3 regions of the Bradyrhizobium sp. BRP19 genome follow, and region 1 is predicted to be linked to each of the others. Evidence: predicted binding sites of a transcription regulator. Region 1 holds the regulator's gene; each other region holds the start of a gene.
The links. The regulator PhoB, encoded in region 1, activates phosphate uptake and scavenging genes when phosphate is short. The targets are predictions, from matches to a motif close to TGTCATNNANCTGTCAT.
Positions count from the first base shown of each region.

Region 2: a site for PhoB is predicted at 2,919-2,935, ahead of I6F36_RS33955 (DUF2794 domain-containing protein). Genes of this name have one in related genera too.
Region 3: a site for PhoB is predicted at 4,988-5,004, ahead of I6F36_RS34885 (YbhN family protein). Genes of this name have one in related genera too.

Region 1 is NZ_JADYVZ010000005.1:187,886-194,840, forward strand. It holds gene argF (ornithine carbamoyltransferase) at 1-41, opposite strand, end outside; gene I6F36_RS18400 (aspartate aminotransferase family protein) at 41-1,249, opposite strand; gene I6F36_RS18405 (GcrA family cell cycle regulator) at 1,709-2,221, shown strand; gene phoB (phosphate regulon transcriptional regulator PhoB) at 2,513-3,220, opposite strand; gene phoU (phosphate signaling complex protein PhoU) at 3,243-3,959, opposite strand; gene pstB (phosphate ABC transporter ATP-binding protein PstB) at 3,971-4,792, opposite strand; gene pstA (phosphate ABC transporter permease PstA) at 4,789-5,634, opposite strand; gene pstC (phosphate ABC transporter permease subunit PstC) at 5,639-6,628, opposite strand; gene pstS (phosphate ABC transporter substrate-binding protein PstS) at 6,764-6,955, opposite strand, start outside.
Region 2 is NZ_JADYVZ010000021.1:11,097-18,051, forward strand. It holds gene acnA (aconitate hydratase AcnA) at 1-1,460, shown strand, start outside; gene I6F36_RS33950 (thioredoxin family protein) at 1,692-2,468, shown strand; gene I6F36_RS33955 (DUF2794 domain-containing protein) at 2,998-3,369, shown strand; gene I6F36_RS33960 (GNAT family N-acetyltransferase) at 3,517-4,047, opposite strand; gene I6F36_RS33965 (Bax inhibitor-1/YccA family protein) at 4,299-5,090, opposite strand; gene I6F36_RS33970 (ABC transporter permease) at 5,372-6,955, opposite strand, start outside.
Region 3 is NZ_JADYVZ010000023.1:52,733-59,687, reverse strand. It holds gene I6F36_RS34910 (YdcF family protein) at 1-467, opposite strand, end outside; gene I6F36_RS34905 (hypothetical protein) at 530-1,111, opposite strand; gene I6F36_RS34900 (hypothetical protein) at 1,188-1,622, shown strand; gene I6F36_RS34895 (EAL domain-containing protein) at 1,627-4,026, opposite strand; gene I6F36_RS34890 (ferritin-like domain-containing protein) at 4,240-4,746, opposite strand; gene I6F36_RS34885 (YbhN family protein) at 5,176-6,258, shown strand; gene I6F36_RS34880 (hypothetical protein) at 6,393-6,955, shown strand, end outside.

The sequences.
Region 1 (6,955 bases):
TCCAGGAAGTGCTTGGGAGCTTTGTTGGGCGTCGTGCTCATCAGCTTGCCGCCCGCTTGGTCTGGCTGGAGGAGATCGCAGCGCAGGCGCGCTCTAACCGGCCGACGCTGTCCTCGATCTCCGCTTCCGTGACGATCAGGGGCGGCAGGAAGCGCACGACATTGTCGCCGGCCCCGACGGTGAGCAGCTTTTCGGCGCGCAGCGCCGCGACGAGATCGCCCGAGGGCACCACCGCTTTGATACCGATCAGGAGGCCCTCGCCGCGCACCTCGCTGACGATTTCGGGATGACGATCGATCACGGAGGCGAGCTTCTGCTTGAGCAGCAGCGACATCTTCTGCACGTGGTCGAAGAAGCCGGGCTTGAGCATGACATCGAGCACGGCGTTGGCAGCCGAGATCGCGAGCGGATTGCCGCCGAAGGTGGAGCCGTGCGAGCCGGGCCCCATGCCGGCCGCCGCGTCCGCGGTCGCCAGCACCGCGCCGATCGGAAAGCCGCCGCCGAGCGCCTTGGCGAGCGACATCACATCCGGTGTGACGCCGGTGCGCTTGTAGGCAAAGAGCTCGCCGGTGCGGCCCATGCCGGTCTGCACCTCGTCGAAGGCGAGCAACAGGCCGCGCTCGTTACAGAGTTCGCGCAGCGCCCTCAGGAAGGCGTGAGGTGCAGAACGAACGCCACCCTCGCCCTGGATCGGCTCGATGAGAATGCCGGCGGTGTGCGGACCACTCGCCTTCTTCACGGCGTCGAGGTCGCCGTGCGGCACCTGATCGAAGCCGTCCATCGGCGGACCGAAGCCCTCGAGATATTTCGCAGAGCCGGTGGCGGCGAGCGTCGCCAGCGTGCGGCCATGGAAGGCACCCTCGAAGGTGATCATGCGGTAACGCTCCGGATGCCCCTTGGAGAAGTGATGGTGGCGCACCAGCTTGATCACGCCTTCCAGCGCCTCGGCGCCGGAATTGCAGAAGAACACGAAGTCCGCAAAGCTCTCATTGCAGAGGCGGCTTGCGAGCTTCTCGCCGTCAGGGCTCTGGAACAGATTCGACATGTGCCAGAGCTTGGTCGCCTGCTCCTGCAATGCCTTGACCAGCGCGGGATGGACATGGCCGAGCGCATTCACCGCAACACCCGAGGTGAAATCGAGATAGCGATCGCCGTTGGTCGCGATCAGCCAGCAGCCTTCGCCGCGCTCGAAACCGAGGTCGGCCCTGGCGAAAACGGGGAGCAAATGCGGCGCTGCGCTGTTAGTCATGACGTCACTTGAATGTTGCGGACGGTGTGAGGCATGCATTGCGCGACGCACCATCGACCGGCCCCGGAAAACGAAACGTGCCGCCTTTTAAGGGCGGCACGTGGCACTATCTTATGCCTGGCAAGACGGGTGTCAATGCCGCCCGGAAAGCCTCGCGAAACGCTGATTCCGTAGTCTTGCGGTGCCGATTTTGCGGGTTTTTCACCACGGAACATGTGGAAGCGAGTCGGCGGACTCTTGCGCGGGAGTCACGCCATATTGTAGCGTTTGGACTGTCAGATACGACATCTCGTGCAGCAGTTCTGATCCCAGAAGTCCTCATGTACCGGCGTAAACGTTCGGGCGTCTTGAGCGCGCCCGGCGAGCCTTAAGGGATTCTGACGGCACGGGTTTTTCAAGGCTAAAGCATTCGCTGCGAAGGCCCCAGGATGGCAGGCGCGCAGCGAGGGAAAGGGTGCAATGACGGTTTTGACCTGGTCCGATGATCGCGTCGAGCAGCTGAAGAAGCTCTGGGAGGCCGGACTTTCGGCCAGCCAGATCGCGGCGGAGCTCGGCAATGTGACCCGCAATGCCGTGATCGGCAAGGTGCACCGGCTCGGCCTGTCCGGCCGCGCCAAGAGCCCTTCATCGGCAGCGCCGCGGCCGCGCAAGGCACGGCCCGCGCAGCATATGATGCGGGTGACCCGCCCCGTCGCGCGCGGCAACACCGCGCTGGCGCAGGCCTTCGAGGTCGAGTTGGAAGCCGAGCCGGTTACCTACGACAACGTGGTGCCGATGAGCCAGCGGCTGTCGCTGCTGGAATTGAACGAGGCGACCTGCCACTGGCCGGTCGGCGATCCCTCGAGCCCGGATTTCTTCTTCTGCGGCGGCAAGGCGCTCTCCGGCCTGCCCTATTGTGCCCAGCATTCGCGCGTGGCCTATCAGCCTGCAGCGGATCGCCGTCGCGCAGCACCGAAACCGGGCACGCGGTGAGGTTGCGGAATTTCCTGATCGCCAAGCTTTGATCGCCAAGCTTGATCGCCAAGGCTGCAGCCGTCACACGATGACGGCTCCCAATCACTCCGGTGTCATCCCCGCGAAGGCGGGGATCCATAACGCAATCGTTGCGCGAGATGGTCACTCCGAGTCTTCGCCAAACCACGTCCTGTGGCTGATCGCGACGAGCGCGCGCGCTCGCGCTGAGATCCCGGGCTCGCGCTGCGCGCGCCCCGGGATCACGACCGAGATTGTTGCCGCGGCCGAGAACCAACAACTCGCCCGATCTTACGTCTGCTCAGCCTTCGCGAAGCGATCGTCCAGCGCGTAGCCGGCGCCGCGGACGGTGCGGATCGGGTCCTGCTCGCGGCCAAGGTTGAGCAGCTTGCGCAGGCGGCCGATATGGACGTCGACGGTGCGCTCGTCGATGTAGATGTCGCGGCCCCAGACGCTGTCGAGCAGCTGCTCGCGCGAGAACACGCGGCCGGGATGCTCCAGGAAGAACTCCAGCAGGCGATATTCGGTCGGACCGAGATCGATCGGCCGGCCCGAGCGCGCCACGCGGCGCTTGTCGCGGTCGAGCTCGATATCGCCATAGGCGAGCACGGTGGCGAGGCGCTCGGGGCTCGCGCGCCTGAGCAAGCCCTTCACGCGCGCGAGCAGCTCCGGCACCGAGAACGGCTTGACGATGTAATCATCCGCGCCGGTGGCAAGCCCGCGCACCCGCTCGCTCTCCTCCCCGCGCGCGGTGAGCATGATGATCGGCAGCTGTTTGGTCTCGGGCCGGGTCCGAAGCCGCCGGCACAGCTCGATGCCCGACAGGCCCGGCAGCATCCAGTCGAGCACGATCAGATCGGGAATGTGCTCCTTGAGGCGGGTGTCGGCGTCATCGCCGCGCATCACCGTCTCGACGTCATAGCCGTCGCCTTCGAGGTTGTAGCGAAGAAGCTCGGTGAGAGCTTCCTCGTCCTCAACCACCATAATGCGTGCGCCCATGTGGTCGTAGCTCCTTAAGTCGTCAGGTGTTCGGCACCGTCGTGGCGAAGGTCGTCATGTCGCCCTTCGGCCGCTTGTCGGTGATCGCCTGGCCCTCGATCATGTAGAACACGGTCTCGGCGATGTTGGTGGCGTGGTCGCCGATCCGCTCGATGTTCTTGGCACAGAACATCAGGTGGATGCAGAACGAGATGTTGCGCGGATCCTCCATCATGTAGGTGAGGAGCTCGCGGAACAGCGAGGTGCAGATGGCGTCGACTTCTTCGTCGCCCTTCCACACCGCCATCGCCGCCGGCAGGTCGTGCGCGGCATAGGCGTCCAGCACCGACTTGACCTGCTGCTGCACGAGGTCGGTCATGTGCTCCAGGCCGCGGAACAGCTTGAGCGGATGGAAATCCGTCTCCAGCGCCGCGACGCGCTTGCCCATGTTCTTGGCGAGATCGCCGATGCGCTCGAGATCGGTCGCAACGCGCATCGCGCCGACGATCTCGCGCAGGTCGACGGCCATCGGCTGGCGGCGGGCGATGGTGAGCACGGCGCGCTCCTCGATGCGCTTCTGCAGCGCGTCGAGCTCGACGTCGGTGGCGACGACGCGCTGGCCGAGCGCGACGTCGCGGCGGATCAGCGCGTCGACGGAATCGACGATCATGCGCTCGGCGATGCCGCCCATCTCGGCGACCAGGCGGGTGAGCTCCTGAAGGTCGCTGTCGAAAGCCTTTACGGTATGTTCAGAACCCATGTTCCGTCTCCTCAGCCGAACCGGCCGGTGATGTAATCCTGCGTGCGCCGATCGCTCGGCGACGTGAAGATCTTGCTGGTGTCGTCGAACTCGATCAACTCGCCGAGATACATGAAGGCGGTCTTGTCGGAAACGCGCGCCGCCTGCTGCATGTTGTGGGTGACGATCGCGATCGTGTAGTTCTCGGACAATTCCTGGATCAGCTCCTCGACCTTGGCGGTCGAGATCGGGTCGAGCGCCGAGCAGGGCTCGTCAAACAGGATCACCTCGGGCCGCACCGCGACGGTGCGGGCGATGCAGAGGCGCTGCTGCTGGCCGCCGGAGAGCGACAGGCCGGAGGCATTGAGCTTGTCCTTGACCTCGTTCCACAGCGCGCCACCGCGCAGCGCCTTCTCGACGCGGTCGTCCATCTCGGACTTGGAGATCTTCTCATAGAGACGAATGCCGAAGGCGATGTTCTCGTAGATCGTCATCGGGAACGGCGTCGGCTTCTGGAACACCATGCCGACCCGGGCGCGGAGCAGGTTGAGGTCGAGCTTGGGGTCGAGGATGTTGGTATGGTCGAGTAACAGCTGACCGTCGGCGCGCTGGCCCGGATAGAGGTCGTACATCCGGTTGAAGATGCGCAGCAGGGTGGACTTGCCGCAGCCGGACGGGCCGATGAACGCCGTGACGCGGTTGGTGCCGAGCGCCAGGTTGATGTTCTTCAGCGCGTGGTGGTCGCCGTAGTAGAAGTTGAGGTTGCGCGCCGTGACCTTGGCGGGCGCCTCGGGCAGGGGCTGCGAGCCGGGATGAACGGACGGTGCGCTGACGGAAACAGACATTTCACTCATTTTGCAGTCCTCTCGGCGCCAAGGATGCGCGCGCCAATGTTAAGGGCAAGCACGGTCAGGGTGATCAACAGCGCACCGCTCCAGGCGAGTTGCTTCCAATACTCGTAGGGGCTCTGCACGAAGTTGTTGATGGTGACAGGCAGGTTCGCCATCGTCTTGTTCAGGCCGAGGCTGAAGAACTGGTTCGACAGTGCCGTGAACAACAGCGGCGCGGTCTCGCCGGCGACGCGGGCGGTCGCCAGCAGCACGCCGGTGATGAGGCCGGAGCGCGCGGCACGATAGGCGATGCGCTTGATCACCAGCGAGCGCGGCAGGCCGAGCGCGCTGGCAGCTTCGCGCAACGGATTCGGCACCAGCAGTAGCATGTCTTCGGTGGTGCGCACGACGACCGGGATCACGATGACGGCAAGCGCCAGCGCGCCCGCAATCGCCGAGAAGCCGCGCATCGGCACCACCACCGCGCCATAGATGAAGAGGCCGATGATGATCGAGGGTGCCGACAGGAGAATGTCGTTGATGAAGCGGATCACCGAGGTCAGCTTGTCGTTGCGGCCGTACTCGGCGAGATAGGTGCCGGCGAACAGGCCGAGCGGCGCGCCGATGCCGACGCCGATCACGGTCATGATCAACGAGCCGACGATGGCGTTGCGCAGGCCGCCCTCGGTCGATCCGGGCGGCGGCGTGTCAGCTGTGAAGACCTGGAGGTTGAGCCCGGCCAAGCCGTTGTAGAGCAGCGTGACCAGGATCAGCGCGAGCCAGGTGACGCCGAAGGCGGCGGCTGCGATGCAGAGGCCGCGAATGACGATGTCCCAGCGGCGGCGGCGCGAATAGATCGGGTTCATGGCTTCACTTCCCGGCCTTGGTTTCGAGGCGCAGCAGCATCAAACGGGCGGCAGCGAGCACGAAGAACGTCAGCACGAACAGCAGGAGGCCGAGCAGGATCAGGCCGGACTGGTGCAGGCCGTCGCTCTCGGCAAATTCGGAGGCGATCGCCGCCGAAATCGTCGTGCCCGGCGCGAAGATCGACGAGGAGATCCGGAACGAGTTGCCGATGATGAAGGTCACCGCCATGGTCTCGCCGAGCGCCCGGCCCAGCGCCAGCATGACGCCGCCGATGATGCCGACGCGGGTGTAGGGGATCACCACGCTGCGGACGACCTCCCAGGTGGTGCAGCCGACGCCGTAGGCGGCTTCCTTCAGCACCGGCGGCACCGTCTTGAACACGTCGACCGAAATCGAGGTGATGAAGGGCAGCACCATGATGGCGAGGATCAGCGCGGCGTTGAACAGGCTGAGATAGGACGGGGGCCCTGCGAAGATCGCGCCCAGCACGGGGACGCCGTCGAACACCCTGATCATGAAAGGCTGGAAGGTGTTGGCCAGGAACGGGCCGAGCACGAAGAAGCCCCACATGCCGTAGATGATCGAGGGGATGCCGGCGAGCAGCTCGACCGCCATGCCGATCGGGCGGCGCAGCCATTGCGGGCAGAGCTCGGTGAGGAAGATCGCAATGCCGAGACCGACGGGAATGGCGATCAGCATCGCGATGAAGGAGGTGACGAGCGTGCCGTAGATCGGCCCGAGCGCGCCGAGCACCGGCGGATCGGCCGAGGGCGCCCAGCGCTGCGTCCACAGGAAGGAGATGCCGAACTCCTGGATCGCCGGTAAGGCGCCGACGATCAGCGAGATGATGATGCCGCCGAGGATCAGCAGCACCGAGATCGCGGACAACCGCGTGATCCAGTAGAAGGTGACGTCGCCGAGCTTGAACGCGCTCAAGGCCTTGGCGCGATCATATGGACCGGCAGCATCAATCACATTGCTCTCAACAGCCATCTCAGCCACGCCGATCCCCTATACCCGTTTTATGTACGCTTGTTGTTGGTGGCGCGCTCCGGATGCGGCAGGAGGCCGATCCGGAGCGGAGATCTTGCAGCGTCCCGGAACCGTGTCCGGGACACATATAGCGCCTTAGCTCTTGATCTCGGCAGCCCAGGTCTTCTCGATCTGCTGGACGACGCTGTCCGGCATCGGAATGTAGTCGAGCTCCTCGGCCATCTTGCCGCCGTTCTTGAAGGCCCAGCGGAAGAACTTGATCGCTTCCTGCGCGGCCGCCTTGTCGGTGGCGGACTTGTGCATCAGGATGAAGGTCGCCGCCGTGAT
Region 2 (6,955 bases), on a different contig from region 1:
TCCCCGTCGAAGGCAAGAACTTCGACATCGGCCATGGCGACGTCGTGATCGCCGCGATCACCTCCTGCACCAACACCTCGAACCCGAGCGTGCTCATCGGTGCCGGCCTGCTCGCGCGCAATGCGGCTGCGAAGGGCCTCAAGGCAAAGCCGTGGGTGAAGACCTCGCTCGCGCCGGGCAGCCAGGTGGTCGCGGAATATCTCGCCAATTCCGGTCTGCAGCCCGATCTCGACAAAGTCGGATTCAACCTGGTCGGCTTCGGCTGCACCACCTGCATCGGCAATTCCGGTCCGCTGCCTGAGGAGATCTCGAAGTCGATCAACGACAACGGCGTCGTCGCGGCCGCCGTGCTCTCCGGCAACCGCAACTTCGAAGGCCGCGTTTCGCCGGATGTGCAGGCGAACTACCTGGCCTCGCCGCCGCTGGTGGTCGCCTACGCGCTCGCGGGCAGCGTCACCAAGAACCTCGCCACCGAGCCGCTCGGCGAGGGCAAGGACGGCAAGCCGGTGTACCTGAAGGACATCTGGCCGACGACCAAGGAGATCAACGCCTTCATGAAGAAGTTCGTGACCGCGTCGATCTTCAAGAAGAAGTATGCCGACGTGTTCAAGGGCGACACCAACTGGCGCAAGATCAAGACAGTCGAGAGTGAGACCTATCGCTGGAACATGTCTTCGACCTATGTGCAGAACCCGCCCTACTTCGAAGGCATGAAGAAGGAGCCGGAGCCGGTCACCGACATCGTCGAGGCGCGCATCCTCGCCATGTTCGGCGACAAGATCACCACCGACCACATCTCGCCGGCCGGCTCGATCAAGCTCACCTCGCCCGCCGGCAAATATCTCAGCGAGCACCAGGTGCGTCCGGCCGACTTCAACCAGTACGGCACGCGTCGCGGCAACCATGAAGTGATGATGCGCGGCACCTTCGCCAACATCCGCATCAAGAACTTCATGCTGAAGGGCGCGGACGGAAACATCCCCGAGGGCGGCCTGACCAAGCACTGGCCCGACGGCGAGCAGATGTCGATCTACGACGCCGCGATGAAGTACCAGGAAGAGAAGGTGCCGCTGGTGGTGTTCGCCGGTGCCGAGTATGGCAACGGCTCCTCGCGCGACTGGGCCGCCAAGGGCACGCGCCTGCTCGGCGTGCGCGCCGTGATCTGCCAGAGCTTCGAGCGCATCCACCGCTCCAACCTGGTCGGCATGGGCGTGCTGCCGCTGACCTTCGAGGAAGGCACCTCCTGGCAGTCGCTTGGGCTGAAGGGCGACGAGAAGGTGACCATCCGCGGCCTCGTCGGCGACCTCAAGCCGCGCCAGAAGCTGACCGCGGAGATCGTCTCCGGCGACGGTTCGCTGCAGCGCGTTTCGCTGCTCTGCCGCATCGATACGCTGGACGAGCTCGACTACTACCGCAACGGCGGCATCCTGCACTACGTGCTGCGCAAGCTCGCGGCGTAAACGCGGATTTGTGAATGATGGCTCACTGCGAAGTGAGTAGAAGCCTTAACGAAGGCGGCCTATCAAAGGCCGCCTTCGCGCGTTTGCGGTACGCTTCAGATGGGCCCGCCCGGCGGAAAACCTCCCTTTGGACGGTGGCCCGGATGGATGAATGTACCGCGCCCCGTAAGACTACGGTGACCATCCGGCGATAAGATTTCCCTCTGAGAGCAACGGTGTGCGGCGTTCGACATGACGACAATGACGGCTTCCCATCTGATTCCACGTTGGTCCGGCGCCCTCTGGTCGGGAGCTCTCGGCATATGTGCGATCATCGCCGTCATTCGTCCTGCCGAGGCTGAACCCCGCGCCGTCGTCGAATTGTTCACCTCGCAGGGCTGCTCCTCCTGCCCGCCCGCCGACCAGATCATCGGCGATCTCTCCAAGGACCCCTCCGTCATCGCGCTGAGCATGCCGATCGATTATTGGGACTATCTCGGCTGGAAGGACACACTGGCGGATTCGCGCTTCTCTGCACGGCAGCGTGCCTATTCGCGCATGCGCGGCGACCGCGAGGTCTACACGCCGCAGGTCGTGGTCAACGGCTCCACCCATGTCATCGGCAGCGATCGCACCGGCATCGAGAACGCGATCGGCAAGACCGACAAGGGCACTGGCGTGATGAGCGTGCCGGTGACGATGTCGCTCTCGGGCAAGCAGATCAACGTGTCGGTAGCCGCAAGCAAGGAGCCCACGGTCTCGCGCGGAGAGGTCTGGATCTGCTCGATCGCGAAGTCGGTGCCGATCGCGATCACCCGCGGCGAGAACAAGGGGCAGCAGGTCACCTATCACAACGTGGTGCGCAGCCTGCTCAAGGTCGGCGACTGGACCGGCCGTCCGGAGAGCTGGACGGTGCCGATCGAGAACCTCACGCGCGACGGCGTCGACGGCGCGGTGGTCTACGTCCAGGACGGCAGCCGCGAGAGGCCGGGCCCGATGCTGGGTGCGGCCTACACGTCGCTGCATTGAAGCAGGCAGAACGTCTCAGCAATTGATGCTCGTCATTCCGGGGCGCGGCTCTTGGCGCGAACCCGGAATCCATTTCTCAGCTTGTGTGATGGTAAATGGATTCCGGGCTCGCGCTTCGCGCGCCCCGGAATGACGGCAGACCGGAAACATCTCGGCACAAACAAAAAAGGACCAACTTGCGTTGGCCCTCCTTGTCGTGCGTACAGACCCGATCCTGTTCGACCCCGGGGGGCTGGGGGCTGAGGAATCCGGAACCGAAAGGACCGGGTCAACGCACGTCACCCTTTTCGCAGTGCAGGGCGGCAGGCGGTTGGCGGAAAAGCGGCGATACTATGATTCCTGCTAACGATCCCGTGACGGTTTGCCGCGACGGAGTTCCACCCTTGCGTGTGTCCTGATGCGACGCCGATTCGATGGGTCGAGCCCCTTGCGATGCGGAACGGTTGGCGCAATCATGCAATTGTCACGAACGCGGTTCCGGGACGATCTTGGCGGACGCGGGTAGCCGTGCGATGAGGAGGCGCTTCCCATGAGTCTGACGTCGGAGGATGCCGATCCGAGCGAGCAGCGCGCGGCGGCGCGTCCTGCCGCGGCGCATGCGCAGCCGAACCGGGTGACGTTCAACCGGCTCGAGCTGCACCGGATTCTCAATCTCTACGGCCGCATGGTCGCCGACGGCGAATGGCGCGACTATGCCATCGACTTCCTGAAGGACCGCGCCGTGTTCTCGGTCTATCGCCGCGCCTCGGAAGTGCCGATCTATCGCATCGAGAAGGACCCGCGCCTGGCGCGCAAGCAGGGCATGTACAGCGTGATCTCGGCGACCGGCCTGATCCTGCGTCGCGGCCACGAGCTCGAGCGGGTGCTGCTGGTGATCGATCGCAAATTGGCGGTGGTGTAGACGAACCATCGATCGTCATTCCGGGGCGCGACGAAGTCGCGAGCTATGGTGCGCAATTGCGCACCCGAGAATCCATCCCTCCACCGCCCCTGCCGTCCAATGGATTCCGGGTTCGATGCTGCGCATCGCCCCGGAATGACGGATGAACTACTTCCCCGGCACCGTGCTTGCGCCCTCGCCGAGGTCGCGCTGCATCATCACGGTGTCCAGCCAGCGGCCGAATTTCAGCCCGACACTGGGATGCGTGCCGATCATCTTGAAGCCGCACCTTGTGTGCACGCCGATCGACCCGGCATTGGCGGAATCGCCGATGACAGCGATCATCTGGCGAAAGCCGCGCGCTTCGCATTCGACGATCAGCCGTTCCAGCAGCATTGAGCCGACGCCGCGGCGGTGGAAGGACGGATCGAGATAGATCGAGTTCTCCACCGTGAAGCGATAGGCGGGCCGCGGCCGGTAGGCGCCGGCATAGGCATAGCCGGCCACGCGGCCGTCCAGCATGGCGACGAAATAGGGATAGCCGCCGTCGATCAGCGCGCGATAGCGGCGCGTCATTTCCGAGAGGTCGGGCGGCTCCAGCTCGAACGTCGCCGTGCCCTCGCGGACGGCCTGCTGGTAGATGGCGGTGACGGCGGGGAGGTCGGCCTCGGTGGTGGGCCTGATATCGGGTGCGGACATGGGGGAAGGATAGAGCGTTCCCTGAGGGGCCGGAAGAGGCTGCGCTGCCTCCACACCCGTCATTGCGAGCGCAGCGAAGCAATCCAGAAATGCATCTGCGGAGGGGCTCTGGATTGCGTCGTCGCATCGGCGCAAAATTGCTGCGCAATTTTGTCGCGAGCTCCTCGCAATGACGGGGAGAGGCCGTACCCTCAAAACAAAAACCCCGGCCTTTCCGGCCGGGGTTCGTGTCCGTTCTCTCGTCTCAGAGCTTACTCGCGCTGGCCGAGGAGCTGCAGCAGCAGCGTGAACAGGTTGATGAAGTTCAGGTACAGCGACAGTGCGCCGGTGATGGCCGAACGCTCTGCGACGTCACCGCCGGCCGAGGCATAGCCGTAGATGTAGTCGTTCTTCAGCCGCTGGGTATCCCAAGCAGTCAGGCCCGAGAACACCAGCACGCCGACCACCGACACGATGAACTGCAGCATCGAGCTGGCCAGGAACAGGTTCACCAGGCTGGCGAGAACGATGCCGATCAGGCCCATGAACAGGAATGAGCCCATGCCGGTCAGGTCACGCTTGGTGGTGTAGCCGTAGAGGCTCAGCGCACCGAAGGTCGCCGCGGTGATGAAGAACACCCGCACGATCGAGGTGTGCGTGAACACCAGGAAGATCGACGACAGCGAGATGCCCATCAGCGCCGCGAACACCCAGAACAGGATCTGGGCGGTCGAGGGCGCCAGACGATTGATGCCCGCCGAGATCACGAACACCATCGCGAGCGGCGCCAGGATGAACAGCCACTTCAGGGGGCTGACGAACATGGCGTAGCCGAACGGCGTCAGGAACACCTTGCCGACGCGGACGGCGTCCGCCGTCGGAACGTCGGTCACGGCGGCCATGTAGACGCCGAGCGCGGCAAGGCCGGTGATGGCCAGGCCAATGCTCATGTAGTTGTAGATGCGCAGCATATAGGCGCGCAGGCCGGCATCGACCGTCGCGGCGTCAACACGCCCGGCGGCCCTGCCGAAAGGAGAAGCGTAGTTACGGTCTAGGTCCGACATGGTCGAATTCCCGTTGGTTGGTCCGGTCCGGCACGAGGGTCGCCATGCCGCCGGTTCGTCAAATTCTATCTCGGAGACCGCTGCCAGCCGACTGAATTTTGGCTCACAATCGGGACTCCGAACCCATCCGATATGTGGGAAACTAACACATTCGCCGCAACCTTCCACGCGCGGCTGAATGTCGCCCTCGGCGTCAATCCTGACGCGAAGCTGACGGGGTAGCGTGGTTAATCGCGGAAACCGGGCCGATTCCGGGCAGCTCGATCCGCCGCTACATTTTGTCACAAATTTCGCAACACCGTCGCCGGCTTTTTGTTCAATGCCAGCAGCGTGCCGGCAAGCCCGAGCCCGACGGTCACGACCAGCGCGGCGGCGACCACGCCGGCGGCGCTGCCGGCCTGCCAGACGAAGCTCAGCGTCATCAGCCGCGTCACGATCAGCCAGGCCGCGATGCTGCCCGCGATCACCCCGAACACCGCGGTGGCAAGGCCGATCAGGAGGTATTCGAGGGCATAGGCGCCGAGCAGCCGCAGCCGCGTCGCACCCAGGGTCTTGAGGATCACCGCATCATAGACGCGGTGGCGGTGGCCGGCGGCGAGCGCCCCGCCCAGCACCAGGATCGCCGAGATCAGCGTCACGGCGCTGGCGCCGCGGATCGCCAGGGCCAGATTGGTCACCACAGAGCCGACCGTCTCCATCACCTCGCGCACGCGCACGCTCGTCACCATCGGGTAGGCGTCGGCGACCTCCTTGATGATCTTGCCGTCGCCCGCCTTTCCGCCTGCTTCCGTCAGTGTCGCGATATGGGTGTGCGGCGCGCCCTTGAAGGCGTTGGGCGAGAACACAAGGACGAAATTGATGCCGAGACCCTGCCAGTCGATCGTGCGCAGATTGCTGATCTTCGCCGGAATGTCGCGGCCGAGCACGTTGACCACGACCTCATCGCCGAGCTTGAGGCCGAGCCCGTCGGCGATCTTCTTCTCCAACGAGACCAGCGGCGGGCCGGAATAATCGGTGCGCCACCATTCGCCCTCGACCACCTTGGAGCCCTTCGGCAGCTCGGCGGTGTAGGTCAGGCCGCGGTCGCTCTGCAGCACCCATTCGGAATCCGTGGTCGGCTTGAGCTCCTCGGCGCGCACCCCGCGCGCGGCAACGATGCGTCCGCGCAGCATCGGCACGTCCTCGATCCTGGCGCCGGGGGCGATCTGGCGCAGATAGCCATCGAACTGCTCGGCCTGCGCGCTCGGAATGTCGATGAAGAAGAACGATGGCGCCTGGTCGGGGAGCGCTGCCAGGAACTGCCGGCGCAGATTGCCGTCGATCTGGGTGATGGTGACGAGCACGGCGAGCCCGAGTCCCAGCGACAGCACGACGGACGGCGTCAGCGCGCCCGGCCGGTGGATGTTGGCGATCGCAAGCCGCAGCATCGGCAGTCGCGTCCGTGGCAGCCGTCGTGCGATCGTCATCAGCAGGGCGGCGATGCCGCGCAGCAAGGCGAACACGACCACCGAGGAAGCCACGAACACCGCGGCGATGCGCCTGTCGAACGACAGGCCGATCACGACCACGATGAGGAGTGCGATCACGACGGCCATGAACACGAGATAGCTCGCGCGCGGCCGGTGCCATTCGGAGCTGATGGTGTCGCGGAACAGCGCGGCCACCGGCACGTCGTGCACGCGCGCGAGCGGCCACAGGCCGAAGGCCAGCGCGGTGAGGAGGCCGTAGAGGAAGGACAGCGCGAGCTCGTCGGTGTGCACGGCCGGCACCACCGGCAGCGGCAACAGCTTGCCGAACAGGCCAACGATCGCAAAGGGCATCGCGGCGCCGAGCGCCAGGCCGATTACGGACCCGATCGCGGCCAG
Region 3 (6,955 bases), on a different contig from region 1:
GTGAGCAGCATCTTCTCGACCCCCGGCCAATGCCGATGCAGCGTCATCGGGTAGCGCCGCGCGGTCCAGGTGTTGCCGAGACAGATCACGCTGCGGATATTCTGCAGCCCGATTGCCGCATCGATGATCGGAAGCGAGAAGATGACGTTCTCGCCGGTGTTCATCGCGCGGTGCTCCTCCAGGATAACGTCCGTCGGAACGCTCGCCGCAACCATCGCGGCCTTGATGATGCTGCACTCGGATTGCTCCGAGCCCAGCGTCACACCGCCGCTGACAATCGACCAGCGAAACAGGCCTTCGCGCCACAGCCTTGCGGCGGTGTCGGCACGCAAGCCAGCGTCCTCGCGGGTGCCGAACACGAACAGCAAGTCGGCTGGCTGGAGCGGCGTATCGATCAAATGCGTGCGGTTGATTCTGGCGATCTCGTCTGCCGTCGGCAGACGGGTGCTGCGATCCATGGCTGACATGACCACAAGATGCGACGCTCGCGGCGGGACGCGAAGTCACGTTTGATTGCGGCCGATTGCACCTAAGGCAAGAGGGCCTCCGGCACGCGATCGAAACTGTAGCTCTGCGGCCGGTTGCGCCGCACGAAGCCGCCGACCTGCCAGGCGAACAGCGCGGCGAAGCCGAGGATGAACAGCACGCCGGCGAGCTCGCCGGTCAGAAGCGCGCGGATCAACAGCCCCGCCATTACCACCGCGAGCACGGCCAGGAATGCCAGCACCGCCGCATAGGTCTTGCGGCCGAGGCCCGCCGTCAATTCGGCGCGGCTGCCGGCTTTGGCCATCCGCGCATGCAGCTCGATCAGGAAATCGCGAAAGCCGTTGTCCTGCGGCGCCATCAGCGCCGCGGTCTGCCAGCTCGTCGACAGGATCGCGATGCGGCCGCCGCCGGCGCGGCTGATATCGGCGCGGAAGCGGTGCTGCTGCATCGACACCGGGCGGAACGACAGCCGGATCGCCGAAATCTCGTCATAGCGCCACAGGCCGGAGCGGCCGGCGATGTGCCAGGACAGCCCCTGCTCCGTCAACTCGAAGCGATGCGCCGAGCCAATCAGCGAGGCCTTGTAGGCATAGCTCGTGGTCGAACCCGCTTCCGCTCCCGGCATGTCGTCAACGAACCCATGGGCGATCGCTTGGGCGATCGGCTTGCGCGATCGCCCCCGGCCATCCTACAAGCGAGGCATGGCTGAGACGACCTTTTTTCCGCGCCGCCTGATTCTCGGCGCCGCGATGATCTCCGGTGTGTTACTGGCGCTCGCGGTGCACATGCTGGGCGCGCGCTACGGTCTCGATCTCGGCCGCCTCTGGCGCTCCGACACGCATGAGTTCATTCCGGCGGGCGCCGCCATCGCCTGGTGGCTGATCGCCACCGTCGGCTTCTCCGGCGGCTATTTCACGGCGAGCCTGATGCAGAGCGCCGTCTCCGGACAGATCCCGCAGCGGATGCGGCAATTCCTAATCGCGGTCGGCGTGCTGCTGCTTGCGGGAGCGGGTCAGGCGGCGTCGGCGCCGAGCCCGATCCCGACCGTCTCGGGCGTGCTCGCCGGGCTTGCGGCCCTGTGTCTCGGCGCCGTGATGGCGTTCTGCGGCGCGCATTTCGCGCTGCGCCGAAGCTGACCTCTCAAGCCGACGCGCGCAGCCGCGGCCGTTCCAGCATGATCGCGACATCCGAGGCGGGCCGCGGCTTGCTGAACAGATAACCCTGCGCCTGGGTGCAGCCCTCGCGCCGGAGCAGCTCGAGCTGCGCGTCGTTCTCGACGCCCTCTGCCGTGGTGACGATGCCGAGGCTGCGGCCGAGGCCGGTCACGGCGCGAATGATCGCCATGGAATCCTCGCGCGTCGCCAGCTCCGACACGAAGGAGCGGTCGATCTTGATCTTGTCGAACGGGAAGCTGCGCAGATAACTCAGCGACGAATAGCCGGTGCCGAAATCGTCGAGCGAGATCCGCACGCCCATGGCGCGCAGCTCGTGCAAGGTCGTCAGCGTCGCCTCGCTGTTCTGGAGCAGAACGGATTCGGTGATCTCGAGCTCGAGGCGGCGCGCACCAAGTCCCGAGGCGGCCAACGCCTCGGTCACACCCGCGATTAGGTTCGGGCTCTTGAACTGCACAGGCGACAAATTGACGGCGACATCGACATCGTCGGGCCAGGTGGCCGCGTCGGCACAGGCGGAGCGCAGCACGAACTCGCCGAGCTGAACGATGAGCCCGGTCTCCTCGGCCAGCGGGATGAAGCTGATGGGCGCGATCAGTCCGCGCTGCGGATGGTTCCAGCGCAGCAGCGCCTCGAAGGCGACGACGCGACCACTGGCGACCTCGCGGATCGGCTGGTAATAGACTTCAAACTCGTCGCGTTGCAGCGCCGCGCGCAGATCCATTTCCAGAAGGCGCCGCGCCTGCGCACGCGCATCCATGCCGGTGTCGAAGAAGCGGTAGGTGCCGCGGCCATCCGCCTTGGCGCGGTAGAGCGCAAGGTCCGCGTTCTTGAGCAGCTCGTCCGGATGGCTGCCGTCCTGCGGCGACAGCGAGATGCCGATCGAGACGCCGATCACGATCTGATGGTCGTCGATCTGGTAAGGCGCCGAGATCACCTCGACGAGGCGTCCGGCAAGCGATCGCGCGGCGATCTCCTCGGAGCGTCCGATCTGGACCACCGCGAACTCGTCGCCGCCGAGCCGCGCCACGGTGTCCTGTTCGCCGACGGTGGCCTCGAGCCTGCGGCCGACCTCCTTGAGCAGCGCATCGCCGATGGGATGGCCGAGCGAGTCGTTGATGTCCTTGAAGTGATCGAGATCGAGGCAAAGCACCGCGAGCTGGTCGCCCGACTTGGTCTGGCGCAGCCCCTGCTCGAGCTGTTCGTGGAACAGCACCCGGTTCGGCAGGCTGGTCAGCGCATCATGGCGCGCCATGTGCGAGATCTTGGCCTGCGCCTCCAGCCATTCGGTGATGTCCTCGAAGGTCGCGACCCAGCCGCCGCCCTGCATCGGCTGGTTGACGACCCGGATGGAGCGGCCGAACCGGTTGACGACGTCGGTCGTGGTGCGGCCCTCGCGCGCATCGGCGACGAGGCGGGCGAAGAATTCATCCGCATCGCCCTGCCACTGGCCCTTGGCCTGCTCTTCCCTGAGCACGTCGACCAGCAATCGGCCGGTGAGCGGCACGTCGGTTCGACGGAGCATCGCGGCATAGCGCTCGTTGAACAGGATGATCTTGCCGTCGGCGTCGAACATGCACAGCCCCTGCGACATGTTCTCCAGCGCGCTGTCGAGCACGATCTGCTGGCGGCCCAGTTCGCCCTCGGCGCGGCGGTCGAGCAGCGCGGCCACGAGCGCAATCGCGATGATCGCGACGGCGGCGCTGGCAGTCAGGAACGACAGCGAGGCCGGCGGGACCGAGAGCCCGCTGATCGCGATCGTCGGGTCCGGCGTCAACAGCACCGCGCCCATCGCGGTGAAATGATGGGCAACGATCGCGAGCGTCAACAGAGCAGTCGCGCTCAGCGCATGCCGAATGCCGTCACCTCGCGCGGCGACGAACAGCGCGAGCGCTGCGAAGACGACGCCGAACAGCACCGAGGCGGCAACCGTGCTCCCGATCCAATCCAGCCGTGCCGGCATCTCCAGCGCCGCCATGCCGGTGTAATGCATCGCCGCGACACCAAGGCCGACGATGGCGCCGCCGACGACGATCCACACCGGGCGCGAGGACGCCACGGCGATGCTGAGGCCCACGAAGGTCAAGGAGATCGCAAGCATCAGCGACAGAATTGTCACCGGGATGTTGTAGGCGCCGGCGCTTCCCGGGCCGTAGGCCAGCATCGCGATGAAATGCGTCGCCCAGATGCCGCATCCGCTCACGGCCGCATCCAGGGCGATCCAGGCCAGGCGCCCGGCTCCGTGCGTCGCGCGTGCGCGCTGAAACAGGCTGATCGCCGCGGCGCTGGCGAGCAGGCACACCGCGCCCCCAAGGGCCACCAGTCGCCAGTCATGCTCGTCGGTGAGACAGTAGAGAACTTGATACATTGCCGGCCCCTATCGACCCGCACTTGAGCCGACAGTGGTGGACGATCGGTAACCGGCTACAAACCTGCTCCGGAAGTGGTGAATGGAAGATGAGCGAGTTCGCTCACATTGCTGATCCTCGCGACGGCGCACCGAAGCAGCACCACGGCAGCGGGAAGCGAACAAGCACAAGCGCCGCGCGGACCGTCGCGCGGCGCTCGTAGTTTCCTCTACTCAGCTCGCCGCGCGCAGATTCACCTTGCTCTCGGCGAGTGTCGTCAGCTTCTGGTCGGTCGCCTTCTCCTCCTCGAGCGTCTTGGCGAGCACCGCCGCACAATCGTTGCGGCCGAGCTGCTTGGCCCAGGCGATCAGGCTGCCGTAGCGGACGATCTCGTAATGCTCCGCGGCCTGCGCCGCATTGATCAGGGCCGCGTCGAGCACCGCCTTGTCGGCGACTTCGCCGGCGGTCTCGTCGGCTTCCTCGATGATGCCATCGATCGCCGGGCAGTCGACCGCCTTCACGGGGACGCCGTGCATCTTGAAGACCTCCTCGAGCCGCGCAACGTGCTGCTTGGTTTCCTCGAGGTGCGTCAAAAAGCCCTGTTTCAGCTGCGGATCAGTGGCCTTGGTCGCCATCTTCGGCAGCGCCTTGGTGAGCTGCTGCTCGGCGTAATAGATGTCCTGGAGCTGATGTACGAACAGGTCGTTCATGGTCTTGATGTCTTTTGTGAACAGTCCCATCGTTCCGATCCTCTCGGGTCTTGGGAACACGGAGGCGCCGGCTTGCACGAAAAAGCCGCGTATTCCGCCATGTTCGATTGCTGATGGAGGCTAACGACCACGCGGCATCGACGTTCCAAAAACGCCGATACGGCTCTGCGTTGGAACAATGCGGACGGCGCCGGATCTGAGATCGTATCGGCACGGTGAGCGCGCGGATGGAGCCTGGTTTCGCGACTCATATGCTTAACGCGCCGCCGATATGAACCGCGTATGACAAAGTTGCCCGCCGAACGCAGAACCTATTGTTGTCAAGGGCTGCACAAGCCGCTGATTTTGCCTTAAATGAGCTGGATCATGCCTAGCGATCGATGCCTGCCTTTTGGCCGTGATCGCACCCGACCGGCCAATGTCTGGCCCGGTCGGTCTTGCCCCCCGCCGGGAGGATGAATGCACGGACTGCTGCCCGCGTTGAAACGCGGCTTCAATAGATGGATCGGCTGGCGACGGCTCGGCGTCGCCGCGAGCATCTTCATCATCGCGTTTGCGATCACGACGCTGGTGCGGACGCTCAAGGGCATCGATACCGGGGTCATCCTGACCGCGTTGACGGAGATTCCCCGCGGCAACATCGGGCTGGCGGCGATCTGCGTCTTCTTCGCGTTCTGTACGCTGACCTTCTACGACTATTTTGCGCTGCGAACGATCGGCAAGAAGCACGTGCCCTATCGCATCGCGGCGCTGTCCAGCTTCACGTCCTATTCGATCGGGCACAACATCGGCGCCACGGTCTTCACCGGCGGCGCGATCCGTTTCCGGATCTATTCGGACTACGGACTGAACGCGATCGACGTCGCGAAGATCTGCTTCCTGTCCGGCCTGACCTTCTGGCTCGGTAACATCTTCGTGCTCTCGATCGGCATGGCCATCCATCCGGACGCGGCCTCCTCGATGGATCAGCTGCCCTCCTCGCTCAACCGGTTGATCGCCGTCGGCGGTCTCGCATCGATCGGCGCGTATCTGGTCTGGCTCTGCATGGGCGAGAAGCGCCGTGAGCTCGGCCAGAAGGGCTGGAAGGTGGTGCTGCCCTCGGCGCCGCTGACTTTGGTGCAGATCCTGATCGGCGTCGTCGATCTCGGCTTCTGCGCCACGGCAATGTACCTCTTGATGCCGGCCAACCCGCCGATCGACTTCATGTCGCTCGCGGTCGTGTTCATCCTGGCGACCCTGATCGGCTTTGCCAGCCACGCGCCGGGCTCGATCGGCGTGTTCGATGCCGCCATGCTCGTGGCGCTGCCCCAGTTCGGCCGCGAGGAGCTTCTGGCCACGCTGCTGGTGTTCCGTATTCTCTATTTCGTGATCCCGTTCGGCCTTGCCATCTCCATCATGGGCACGCGCGAGCTTTGGACGAATGTGGTCGCGCCGTGGCAGGAGCGGCGGCGGCTGGCGGAAGCCTGCGCGCAGGCCAACCTGCCCAAGGAGGTGACGCCGATGGAGCGCGAACGGCTGCTGCGGCAGGCCGGCAAGCGCTGAGCCGCCCAAGGCGCCGCCGGCAATCAAGCCGCCGCCGGCAATCAAGGCCCCTCGGAATCATCAGGCAAAAGTTGCGGGCAGGCGCGCAATCCTCTCTTATTTCCGCCTCAACTTTGCCGTTGAAAACGCGGGCCATGATTTCCGTATTCCTTCGCACCCTCTCGGCAGGCGCCGTGCTGCTTGCCGGCCTTCTCGCTTTGCCCGAGCGCGCCGCCGCGCAGGACGCCGGCAGCATGCAGATCAGCTGGGAGGTGCGTAACCGCTTCCGGCTATTCCGCGAGGAGCGCGACTTCCTGCTCCATGTCGAGAACGCGCGCAACCGCAGCATTCTGGCCGCCGAACAGTCCCTGGAGCTCCAGAGCGAGGGCCGCGGCTGGGCCCGCAACATGGTCAACCGGCTCTGCATCGACCTGCAGGGCCGGGTCAACCAGCCCTGCACCCGCGACAATGTCAAAGAGAACTACATCACGCCGATCGACCATCCCGTGACGGTGCGCCTGACCGGCGCGGTGCCGGTCGGCGCCACCTGCGCCTGGTCATTCGATGACGGCGATGGCCCGCAGAGCTCGACCTTCGACTGCGCCGAGCCGATCAATTTGCGCGTCCGCTACGGCAAGCCGACGGTTGCGACCGTCGATGTCTCGGCCGGCTCCGATCCGACCCAGCGGATCCAGACCGAGATCCAGGTCCGCGACAT